3 regions of the Vibrio gangliei genome follow, and region 1 is predicted to be linked to each of the others. Evidence: predicted binding sites of a transcription regulator. Region 1 holds the regulator's gene; each other region holds the start of a gene.

Region 1 (4,294 bases):
ACTACGGCATGCAAGAAACGTCGCTTGATACCAAGATAAAACAAGTGAAAGCTCAACTAAAAGCCGGCAGCATTGCGATTGTGTATTCCGAGCTGCACGAAAGCGTCGATATTCGCGCCATCAATGAAATCCGTTAACTAACCTGATTTTGTCATAACGAGAAGCCAAGCAAAGTAGCAGCTATTTATTCTTATCCGCCATTCCTCTACACTGTTTGGCAATATTTAGTCGAAAGAAAGGATTATCATGTCGGCCAAACATCCTATTATTGCGGTAACTGGTTCATCCGGTGCAGGAACCACCACTACCTCTGAAACTTTCCGTAAAATGTTCAATATGATGGGCATCAAAGCCTCTTGGGTTGAAGGTGATAGCTTCCATCGTTACACACGTCCGGAAATGGATGTCGCCATTCGTAAAGCCAAAGAGCAAGGCAAACACATCAGCTATTTTGGCCCGGAAGCCAATGACTTCCCCGCACTATCAAACTTCTTCAAGCAATATGGCAAAGATGGCACCGGCAAAGTGCGTCGTTATCTACACAGCTTTGATGAGGCGGTACCATACAACCAAATGCCAGGCACTTTCACCCCGTGGCAAGATCTGCCTGAAAATACCGATGTGCTGTTTTATGAAGGATTGCATGGCGGTGTTGTCGATGGCGAGGTCAATGTGTCTAAACACGTCGACTTCTTGATAGGCATGGTGCCGATCGTCAACCTGGAGTGGATTCAAAAGTTCGTACGCGATACCCGTGACCGTGGCCATTCGCGTGAAGCCGTGATGGATTCTATCGTCCGCTCAATGGATGACTACTTAAATTACATTACCCCGCAATTTTCTCGAACTCACATTAACTTTCAACGCGTACCAACAGTGGACACATCTAACCCACTCAATGCCAAAGGCATTCCAAGTCTCGATGAAAGTTTTGTGGTGATCCGATTGCGAGGCATTAAAAATGTCGATTTTCCTTATCTGCTCGCCATGATTGAAGGGTCATTTATGTCCCGCCATAACACGCTTGTGGTGCCGGGCGGTAAGATGAGTTTTGCCATGGAGCTGATCATTCAGCCGTTGCTACATCAGCTGATCGAAACCGGAAAAATCGACTAAAATTGCTAGCAAGAGCACACTTACTGTCGAGTATGTGAGTTCGGGCACGTTTTAAACCTGAAAAACCCCTGTCTTGGGCGATCAAAATCAAGAAATTCCATCGAGAAAGGGGTAGTATTTAGGGCCGACTGTAAAAACAACTTACAGCAAAAACTAATCAACACCTATTCTATTTGACCAGTTTAGACGGTCTCAGGATGAGTGACTCCAAACTGAGCAAGCCTTGTAGAGGAAGTAACAAATTATGGTTCTAGGTAAACCTCAAACAGACCCAACACTAGAGTGGTTTCTATCACACTGCCACATCCACAAGTACCCTTCAAAAAGTACTTTGATCCATGCTGGCGAAAAAGCAGAAACCTTATACTACATCGTTAAGGGTTCAGTAGCGGTATTAATCAAGGATGAAGAAGGCAAAGAAATGATCTTGTCTTACTTGAACCAAGGTGACTTCATCGGTGAATTAGGCCTATTCGAAGAAGACCAAGAACGTACTGCTTGGGTCCGTGCAAAATCGCCTTGTGAAGTCGCTGAAATTTCATTTAAGAAGTTCCGCCAACTTATCCAAGTGAACCCAGATATCCTAATGCGTCTTTCAGGCCAAATGGCAAAACGTCTGCAAATCACTAGCCAAAAAGTTGGCGACTTAGCCTTCCTAGACGTAACAGGTCGTATCGCACAGACTTTGTTGAACCTAGCAAAACAACCGGATGCCATGACTCACCCTGACGGCATGCAAATCAAGATCACTCGTCAAGAAATCGGCCAAATCGTTGGCTGTTCTCGTGAGACAGTAGGTCGCATCTTGAAGATGCTAGAAGAGCAAAACCTGATTTCTGCACACGGTAAAACTATCGTGGTATACGGAACGCGTTAAGCGCCTTTCGTTTTATACATAGTGCAAAAATTAACAAAGCCACTGAATGAGAGTTCAGTGGCTTTTTTGGTATTCGAGTTTCGTTATTCGGGCGCTACGCTGCTTGTAACTCGAAAAGGATAAGAGCCGAGAGCCGAGAGCCGAGAGCCGAGAGCCGAGAGCCGAGAGCCGAGAGCCGAGAGCCGAGAGCCGAGAGCCGAGAGCCGAGAAAATTTTGCACCGATACAAACTAATGTCAATTATTCTGTCCGGCTCCCGAGTATGCGTCCCAGAACCACTGCACTTCTAGTTTTTTTCCTAGCTTCGAGAAGCGCAGCGACCTAGACACGAGTATCGAAACTACCCTATCGCCGGCAACACTCCCGCACTAATCAGCACTTGTACCCCAATGATCACAATACCCATCGATAAAGTTAATCCTAGGCCCAATGAGCCACCACCGACAGTAAAGGCTTGTGTCTCTTGGTGCTGCTGACGTGATTTCATTACCATTACTACTGGCAATAAAATCGCTAGGATAGCCAGAGCAATCGCTGCATAGCCCAGCGCCATAATGAAACCTTGTGGATAAAACAATGCAAAACACAGTGGTGGAACAAAGGTCACCAATGCAATCACAACACGACCGCTTTTGCTCTGATTCTTATTCAAGCTATCGCCAAGGAATTCAAATAAACCTAAACTCACACCTAAGAAAGACGTAATTAATGCAAGATCGGCAAATATAGACACAACTTGAGCAATCATTGGATTATGAATTACTTGAGAAAGCGTCCCCACTAACGCCGTCACATCCCCCGCTTGTGAAAGTGTGGCTTGATCCACCACCCCGAGCGTGGCCAACTGCCACAGAATGTAGACGACCAACGGCAGCAACGAGCCAAACACCATCACTTTTTTCAGCGATTTCATGTCCAATTCTAAATAGCGCACAACGGCAGGAATGCTGCCATGAAAACCAAATGATGTGAAAATCACTGGTAACGCAGCAATGATCAAACCTTTTTCTAGTGGCATATTCACTAAATGTACCGGCTCAATATTCGGCGTTAAGAAAAACAGTATCACCGCCATGGCAACCAGTTTACAGGTGAACAGCACGCGGTTTACTCGGTCTACTGAAGAGGTACCGAAAGTCACAATCGCCGCGATAATAACGGTAAAAATCAACGTGCCCATACCATTGGACACATCCAGTGCAAACCAATTGTGCAATTTGGCATTAAATTGGCCACCACCACCGGCAATGTAGGCGGCACATAGCGCATAAAACAAAAACAGCATCGCAAAAGTCGCAATCCATTTCCCTTTCTCGCCCAAAAATTGCTTGGCAAGTGTATGTAGCGTGGCATCGTGATCCGCATGCTGATGCAGTTCCAGCATTAATAATGCGGTATACGCCATCAAGGCCCACATACCAATCATGATGATGAGAGAAGTGCTAAAGCCTAAGCCAGCAGATGCGATAGGTAGAGCTAACATGCCTGCGCCAATCGTGGTGCCAGCAATGATCAAAGTACTACCAAAAACCTTTGAATTACTCATGTGTCTGTCTTTTTATCATTAGGTGGAATATTAATCTGACACATTACCGACTTTACAGAATGAAATCGAGGTGAAGAATCCCAGTTTTGCGCAAATATTCTACAAAAATGCCGCCATTTACGCTTTTATTAATATGTATCGAAATAATTACAGTATGTAAATAAAAATAAACCCTGAGACCAAAGTAGCCACAGGGTTCACTGTTTAACCGGTTTTTCTGGCTAAGATTAGATGCCGTATTGAGCGCGATATGCTTTAACAGATTCTAATTGCTCAGCATTATCACCTTTCTCTTCAAGGTAAGTAACCAAGTCACCTAGACTGATGATTGAAATCACCGAACAGCCAAAGTCACGTTCGACTTCTTGGATAGCCGATAACTCACCTTTGCCTTTTTCCTGACGATCGATTGCCACCAATACACCCGCTAAATCAGCGCCATTCGCTTTAATGATTTCCATCGATTCACGAATTGCAGTACCTGCGGTGATCACATCGTCCACCAGCATGATGCGGCCTTCTAATGGATTACCCACTAAGTTGCCACCTTCACCATGATCTTTGGCTTCTTTACGGTTAAAGCAATATGGCGTGTCAATATCGTGATGATCAGCTAGAGCGACAGCGGTGGTAGTCGCAATTGGAATACCTTTGTAAGCTGGGCCAAATAGCACATCAAATTCAATACCCGAATCGGCTAAAGCAGCAGCATAAAAACGACCTAAACGCGCTAAATCACGACCAGTATTGAACAAA
Region 2 (4,294 bases), 1.1 Mb from region 1:
GCTAAACTCATACTGATGCGGCTGACAATCAATCGTGATATTTTCCAAAACCCAATCATATAGACGGCGGTTATCTTGGAATTCAAGCGTACATAATGAATGAGTAATGCCTTCTAGCGCATCAGAAATACAATGCGTGAAGTCGTACATTGGATAAATGCACCACTTATCACCCGTTTGATGATGCTCAATAAAACGCACGCGGTAAAGGACTGGATCACGCATAACAATGAACGACGATGCCATATCAATCTTGGCACGAAGACAGGCTTTACCCTCTTCGAACTCACCATTACGCATTTTCTCAAATAATGCTAAGTTTTCTTCAACACTACGATCGCGATAAGGGCTATTTTTACCCGGCTCTTTCAGTGTGCCACGGTATTCACGAATTTCATCTGGGGACAATTCGTCAACATAAGCTAAGCCCTTTTCAATGAGCTCAACCGCATAACCATATAATGCATCAAAGTAATTAGATGAATAGCAAATATCGCCATCCCATTGGAAACCTAACCAATTCACATCAGCTTTAATCGATTCAACGTACTCGATGTCTTCTTTCGCAGGGTTAGTATCATCAAAGCGAAGGTTACACTTTCCCTGGTAATCTTGTGCCAAACCGAAGTTTAAGCAGATAGATTTCGCATGGCCAATATGCAGATAACCATTCGGTTCAGGCGGGAAACGAGTATGAATCCCAGTGTGTTTGCCATCCGCTAGATCCTTGTCAATAATTTGGCGGATAAAGTTGGATGGTCGAGCCTCAGCTTCACTCATCGATAGTACCTCAGTAAAAATAAGAGTCTTTTTATAATTAGGGCTAATGATCCACAATTCTAGTCCTTTACACAACTTAGAACTGCTATTTTCTTTATCAAATGTACAAAAAGCCGCTTGTTGGATGATTTAGCATAAAAAAAGGCTCCGCAATGGGAGCCTTTAGTATCAAATTATCGACTTAATTATGGCAATACCACATCCGATAAGTCATCTGATGCTGGGATTTCTTTCATCTCACCAGCAACGATTTCAGCCAATGGGCCAAGGATAACTTGAAGGTTATTTTCACCCAGTTTTACAACACCTTTAGCACCTAACTTTTTCAGTACCGTTTCATCAACAATTGAACGGTCTTTCAGAGTTAAACGTAGGCGAGTAATACAAGCATCAATAGTCGTTACATTCGCATGGCCACCTAACGCTTTTAGGTATTGACGTGCTACCGCACCAGAACCTTTCTGAGATTTATCAGCCGCGACTGTCTCTTCTTCTTCGCGACCCGGTGTTTTCATGTTGAAAGCACGGATTAGGAAGCTAAAGATGAAGAAGTAAGCAACACCGAAACATAGACCAATGATAAGCAAGGTAACAGGCTTAGTTGCAAGACCCCAGTTCAACACGAAGTCAATCAGACCAGCAGAGAAGCCGAAACCATGCAGTGTACCGAACATGTTAGCCACAACAAGAGACAAGCCAGTTAGTACAGCGTGTACTGCGTATAGTCCAGGAGCTAGGAACATAAACATGAACTCTAGCGGCTCTGTGATCCCCGTTAGGAATGAACAGAATGCTACAGAGAATAAAGCACCAGCAACTTGACCACGACGCTCAGCAGGCGCTGCTAAGTACATGGCTAATGCGCCACCAGGTAGACCGAACATCATGATTGGGAAGAAGCCATTCATGAATACGCCTGCAGATTTGTCACCACCGAAGTAACGGTTCAAATCACCAGTTTTGATAGTTTCTTTCACACTATCAACAACCGCTGTGATTTCAGGAGTCACTGCATTATTGAAAGTAAACGTGTGCTCTTGACCAACAACGAGTGTTTTAGCAATCGCTGGGTCAACACAAAGTTGGTGGATATTAGAGAATGCACCCGTTGCTGTCACCATCACTTCTTGACATGAACCCATGCCGAACCAGAAGTAAGAGTTAAGAACATGATGAAGGCCAACAGGAATTAGCGCACGGTTTAATGTACCGTAAATAAATTGTCCAATCGCACCAGAGGTTGAAATACCGTGAGCAAGCGCATCAAGACCATGTTGAACCATTGGCCAAACAACACCGAACACCGCACCGGCAACTAGCGCAACAAGACCAGCCATGATTGGCACTAAACGACGACCAGAGAAGAAAGCCAACCATTCAGGCAAACGAGTCGCATGGAAAGCGTTATAACAGTGACCCGCAATGATACCTGCGAAGATACCGCCGAAGAATGACATATTCACATCAGCATTAATTTGTTGCGCCGTTGCAGTCAGAACAAAGTACGCTACCGCACCCGCAAGACCTGCCGCACCCGCACCATCTTTCGACAGACCGATTGCAATACCTAAACCAAACAATAACGGTAATTGACTAAAAATCGCATTACCAGCCGACGCCATAAAGGCGATATCTAACAGGTCAGGTTGACCCAAACGTAATAAAAGCGCCGCAACAGGTAATGTCGCGATAGGTAGCATTAACGCTTTACCTAGTCTTTGCGCGTATCCAAGTATATTCACCGTAATTCCCCCCTATAGGATTTGGTAAAAGCACACAACTTATTTTTCTGAAAAAATTTAGTACAACGACAGTCTATGTAATTAATTTTAGTCCGCAAATTAAAAGCCTGTTATTTGTGATCTTTATCAAGAGTTATTTGCATGTTTGCGCAATTCTTGTGAACGATTTATCTTATTTATACTAGATAGTTTTCAAAACTTATTTTATCATGCAAAATAATGAAATGACTATTTTGTTCCTTAATTAAGTTTATGCTCTGTAGAGGTGTACTGTGAGACTCATTCCACTAGAAAACGCAAATGAAGTTGGCTTATGGTCAGCTCGTCACATTATTAATAAAATCAACAAGTTCAAACCAACAGAAGACCGTCCTTTTGTTCTTGGATTGCCGACTGGCGGAACACCTCTGAACACCTATAAGCAGTTAATTAAGCTACATAAAGAAGGTGAAGTTAGCTTCAAGCATGTTGTTACTTTCAACATGGATGAATACGTTGGCTTAGCGGCCGATCACCCTGAATCATATCGTTCATTTATGTACGAGAACTTCTTCAATCACGTTGATATTCAAGAGAAAAACATTAACTTACTCAATGGTAATACTGATGACCATGAAGCTGAGTGCAAACGTTATGAAGATAAAATCAAATCATACGGCCGCATTAACTTATTCATGGGTGGTGTGGGCAATGATGGACATATTGCTTTCAATGAACCAGCTTCCTCATTATCATCACGCACTCGTATTAAAACATTGACGGAAGACACCAGAATTGCAAATTCACGTTTCTTTGGTGGTGATATTAATCAAGTTCCAAAATACTCTTTAACTATCGGTGTAGGCACATTGCTGGATTCCGAAGAAGTGATGATTTTGATCACTGGCCACAACAAAGCGCTGGCACTTCAAGCGGCGGTTGAAGGTTCAGTAAATCATTTATGGACGGTATCAGCTCTCCAACTTCACGCTAAATCTGTCATTGTCTGTGATGAACCGTCAACTCAAGAACTTAAAGTAAAAACCGTTAAATACTTTAAAGAGCTTGAAGCTGAAAACATTAAGAATCTGAAATAAGGTACGACGCATATGTATGCTCTGATTAATGCAAAAATCTATACCGGTCATGACGTACTTACAGGGCACGCGGTTGTTGTTGATAATGACCAAATTCAATCAGTTGTTTTGCAAGAAGAACTGAGCCCCGAGATTGAAAAAATTGATCTTCAAGGGGCTAACTTAAGCCCTGGCTTTATTGACTTACAACTCAACGGCTGTGGTGGTGTCATGCTTAATGACGACATTACCGCAGAGGCTATGCAAATTATGCATAACGCCAACTTAAAGTCGGGTTGTACCAGTTTCTTACCGACCTTAATCACGTCTTCAAACGAAGATATGCAACATGCGATTGCTGCCGCTCGTGACTACCACCAGCGCTATCAAAATCAATCGCTTGGTTTGCACCTAGAAGGTCCTTATCTGAACGTTTTGAAGAAAGGTATTCATCGTCCTGATTTTATTCGTAAATCTGACGATGAAATGATCCAAACCATTTGCGATAACCATGATGTTATTGCTAAAGTGACGCTGGCTCCTGAACAAAACTCACCGTCACACATTCGACACTTGCGCGATGCGGGTATTGTGGTTTCAATTGGACACACTAATGCCACGTACAAAGAAGCTCGCGAAAGCTTTGCAAATGGAATCACATTTGCCACTCACCTTTTTAACGCGATGACACCTATGGTTGGTCGTGAACCAGGTGTT
Region 3 (4,294 bases), 420 kb from region 1:
TACGGCACGAGTAAGCGCCACATAGAGCAAACGTAAGTCTTCGGCTAAACGTTCTTTTTCAGCCAAAGCCATACCATCATCTGGTTTAGATAAATCCAAAATCGTCTGTTGCAGCTCTGACTCATCATCTTTGCTCTTTAAATTGTACTTAGCCACCTTGGCCGCTTTAAAATTATTGGCAAACGGCAAGAAGACCAAGTCATATTCCAAACCTTTGGATTTATGAATGGTGATGATTTGAACAAGGTTTCTTTCCGACTCTAAGCGTTGCGTTTGTTCCGCCAACTCTCCATCGTGCTGTTCAAGATTATCGGCAAGCCAACGAATCAAGGCATTATCACCCTCTAAGGTTAAGCTCGCTTGTTGGAGTAATTCAGACAGGTGCAGCAAGTCGGTCAACTTTCGTTCACCATGACTTTCCAACAACCAACGCTCAGCAATATGGCGCTTACCAATCACTTCACGGATCATCGGCAATACACCACGCTGTTGCCACAATTGCTGATAGCTTTCAAATTCATTCACCGCATTTTCCCATGCGATTTCATCGTGATTGAATTGATCTAATTGCTGTGCGTCTAGCGCCAATAAGTCACTGGCAAGGATCGCACGCAAGGCATATTCATCGGTTGGATTCACACACGCCATGAGTAAACGCAGCACATCGGCCGCAATCTCGCTATCAAACACACTGTCGCGATTAGACAAATACACACTGGCAATACCATACTGAGACAGGGCATCTTTGATCCATTTCCCTTCTCGGCCAGTACGTACTAATACCGCAATATCACTGGCTTGGATTTCATGAGCCGCACCTTTTTTATCGATAAATTGCGCTTGCCCTTGCTGGGCTGAGGTCAAAATATGATGAATCTGACAGGCCGTTTGTCTGGCCATGGTTTGGTTATAATCAGTGACTGAAACAGGCTCAGCTGGGTTATCTTGGTAATACCATAACCCGATAGCCGGTTGTGTTTCGCCGTTCACCACCCAGTGCATGTTCTCTGCGTTAGGACTGGCGGCAACCGGCAGGAACGGAATATCGGAATCATACAAAAATGGGCGTTTATCAAACTTGAATATGCCATTAACCCCTTCAATCACCGCTTGGCTTGAACGCCAGTTAGTGCCTAAGGTGTAATGCTCTGTGACTTCATTTCTCGCTTGAATATAGGTAAAGATATCGGCACCACGGAAGCCATAAATCGCCTGCTTCGGATCGCCAATCATAAACCAGCCTGTTTGTGGTTGGTTTAAGTAAATTTCACGGAAAATATGATATTGCTGCGGATCGGTATCCTGGAATTCATCGATCATGGCCACTGGATACAAATTGCGAATTCGCTCGGTAAGTAAGCCATCTTGATCGTCAATAATGGCTTGATCCAGCTGGCTCAACAAATCATCAAACGATAATTGCGCCTGACGCTGTTTGGCTTGAGCTAATAACTCACGACACCCCACAATGGCACGATATTTAAACAACAAATCAAACTCAGGCTGGTTATCCAGTAATTCATCTATCGCCACAAAAGCAGGATGCTGAGCCACTTCACCTTTTTTGGTGTCCGTTGCTGTATTTAAAGTGCTTTGTGCAAATCGAATCAGCTTGTCGCATAGGTTGCCATCTCGCGCGCTTTGCTCTGCCCATTGGTGCACTTCATCTAACCAAGCTGGTAAACGTGTTTTATTATACGGATTACGCTTAATGCCAGAACCATCAATCAAACTGAATAGCTGATTTTTGTCTTGATTCCAGAGCTTTTTAACCTTTTCAATCCGCTCAAGATGTTGATGGAATTCATCAACCAAATCCACATTCAAATTAATGCTGGGAAAATGTAAAGCGGGTCCTGAAAGGTAAGTGCCAATTTCATGAGCAAGTTGTTCTGGTGTGCTCCAAATGGATTGAATTTGCTTAGCCAGCACCGTTGGCAGAGGATAAAAATGACGACGCCAATAATCACTTACCACTTGCAGTTTAAGTTGGCTCTCATCGGTAATAAATTCATTTTGAAAACGACTGCCGGATTCAAACGCATTTTGCGTAAGCATGCGTTGACAAAAACCATGAATGGTGAAGATGGCGGCTTCATCCATTTGGCGCTCCGCTTGCAAAAGCGTTTCAATCGCAAACTGTTTATCGGGCGTGTCGGCCAGTAAGGGCTGTAAAACAGGATCATCCGTTTCACCACGAGCAAAAGCAATGCGGGCTTCGTGAATTCGTTGACGAATACGACCACGTAATTCAGCCGTTGCCGCTTCGGTAAATGTCACCACCAAGATTTGATCAACCGTCAGTGGGACTGGATGAGCCGCCCCCTCCTTACCATGCCCGAGTAGTAAACGTAAATATAACGCGGCAATGGTGAAGGTCTTTCCCGTACCCGCCGAGGCTTCGATTAAACGTGCTCCATGCAGTGGAAACGTCATGCTATTTAGTGATTGCGCCATCAATCTTATTCCAATTTATACCGTAACTATTTCGTGAGCTTATTCTCACTTTGCGTCATTTGGTGCCAGTTCAACGTCTGTAAATAACAGAGTGAGAATTGATTCACATTTTTTTACACTTTGTCGACCTATTATCCGACTCTAAGTCAAAGGCTTAATGCAAACATAAATCTAATAACGATCTACTCGGTTTTGTACACAACCTTAAACCTTGAAACAGGAAACCTAGGACAAGGACAAAACCTCAAAGTAGGCTGAAACAAAAAACTGTTACCTCAACTCTCCGCCGCACAGCAAGCGCCCTACACATATAATGACTTGCTGGCGGCTTTTCTTTTGCCTTTTACCTTTCTCTTATTGCTTCAGAAATAGCCTGGCAATGATCAAATAAAGGCTTGAGCAAGTCTTCAGATTTACTCAATAAATCGTCTGCTAGCTCCTCTGTCCATTGTTTCCAGACGCGCTGCACATAGACATCTTGCCCTTCGCCGTCGACATAAAATCCATCACCGATAAAGGCTTTTTGCATAGCGAGCAAGGCGATTTGTTTGTTTTCTTCTTGCTCAAAACCAACCCACTGCGCCTCAGGAGCAAAACCCGGCTTATCAAACCCTTTTTCCATCGCCGCAAAGCCGGTCTTAGGCACAAACCACAAAGGGGAATCCATACCTTGGTAATAAGCCTGCACAAAAGTTTGTAGATATTGCTTCGCAACGTCAGCAGAAAGCGGCTGAAATTCAAGCTGCTCCAACTTACCTTTACTGCGACCAAACAAATGCGTGGTTATCCCTGAGCTGTTTATAGTTGGCTCATTCTCATTTAAAGCGCTTACTTTTAGGTTACAGGCATTTAAGCACAGGTGTTCAATCCAATAACCGAGCAAATATCGGCTATGCAAACCGCCACTGCGATACCGCACCATGCCTGATTGATATTGCCCTCCAAGCCAGCCCACAAGGTGAATAACGTGAGATTGCCCATCTAATTGAATATCGAGCGCAAGGTCAATTTCTACATCAGCTTTAGGCTCAGATAAATAAGGCAACAAGGCTTCGGCCATCGGCTTGGTACTCGCGAGTAAGCTCTCCGCGGCAATGTCAGCAAAACTGGCCATTGGCAGTTGCCCTTGTGCTTGCTGACGCTGCAAATAATCTTGCGCACATTGCTCAAACGATTCGAGCGACAAGTGCCCACTGTCTTGCCCAGATTGCTGCCACTGCGCAAGCAGGTTTTCACCAAACCAATAACTGTCTAAATTGTTCACAGCAAAAGGCTCATCATCCATTTTCGCCAACGAAACAGGATGAATATCTAAATAAGTTTTGAGCCGTTGATTGAAGAAATATTTTACCGGCAAACGCCAAAAACGCAGTAACTCTGAGAGCTCCAAGCCATATTGCCCCGGCGCTTCTGGTTCAAGTTGCTGTAAATAAGAAGGCAGAGGTTGAATAAATTCCGCTGGGTTTGATTCGAGAACCGCTTGATTCGCTTGCTTGGCGGCCGGCAACCACTCTTTGGCATAACTGGCTAAAGCGGCATTTTGTCCATCAAATGCGCTGGCACTGAATGGCACTAATGGATGCACTTGGCTCAATGCCGCGACTAATGCTTGCCCTGATTCATCACTCGGCTTGTCCTGCCCCCCTTCTAAAGCGTAATTTTGTTGGCAATATTCCAATAATTCCGCCACTAAAACTGATGGTTCTTTGACACTGTTATCTTGAATCGAACGTCCGACGTAGCTGATATAGAGTGATTGCTGCGCCGATAACAAGGCTTCCAAGAATAAATAACGATCATCATCGCGACGAGAACGATCACCGGGGCGTGTTCTGCC

What was found. Region 1 encodes CRP, which controls carbon source genes, mostly activating them, when cyclic AMP is high. Its sites were predicted from a motif close to TGTGANNNNNNTCACA; they were not measured.
Region 2: a site for CRP is predicted at 2,638-2,653, ahead of nagE (N-acetylglucosamine-specific PTS transporter subunit IIBC). Genes of this name have one in related genera too.
Region 3: a site for CRP is predicted at 2,490-2,505, ahead of recB (exodeoxyribonuclease V subunit beta). Genes of this name have one in related genera too.

Annotation. Positions count from the first base shown of each region.
Region 1 covers NZ_AP021869.1:2,356,595-2,360,888, forward strand. Annotated here, with positions in the region: gene Vgang_RS10945 (YheU family protein) at 1-137, shown strand, start outside; gene Vgang_RS10950 (phosphoribulokinase) at 247-1,116, shown strand; gene crp (cAMP-activated global transcriptional regulator CRP) at 1,361-1,993, shown strand; gene Vgang_RS10960 (aromatic amino acid transport family protein) at 2,333-3,538, opposite strand; gene pyrE (orotate phosphoribosyltransferase) at 3,766-4,294, opposite strand, start outside.
Region 2 covers NZ_AP021869.1:881,152-885,445, reverse strand. Annotated here, with positions in the region: gene glnS (glutamine--tRNA ligase) at 1-780, opposite strand, end outside; gene nagE (N-acetylglucosamine-specific PTS transporter subunit IIBC) at 966-2,522, opposite strand; gene nagB (glucosamine-6-phosphate deaminase) at 2,795-3,598, shown strand; gene nagA (N-acetylglucosamine-6-phosphate deacetylase) at 3,611-4,294, shown strand, end outside.
Region 3 covers NZ_AP021869.1:1,935,025-1,939,318, forward strand. Annotated here, with positions in the region: gene recB (exodeoxyribonuclease V subunit beta) at 1-2,457, opposite strand, end outside; gene recC (exodeoxyribonuclease V subunit gamma) at 2,801-4,294, opposite strand, start outside.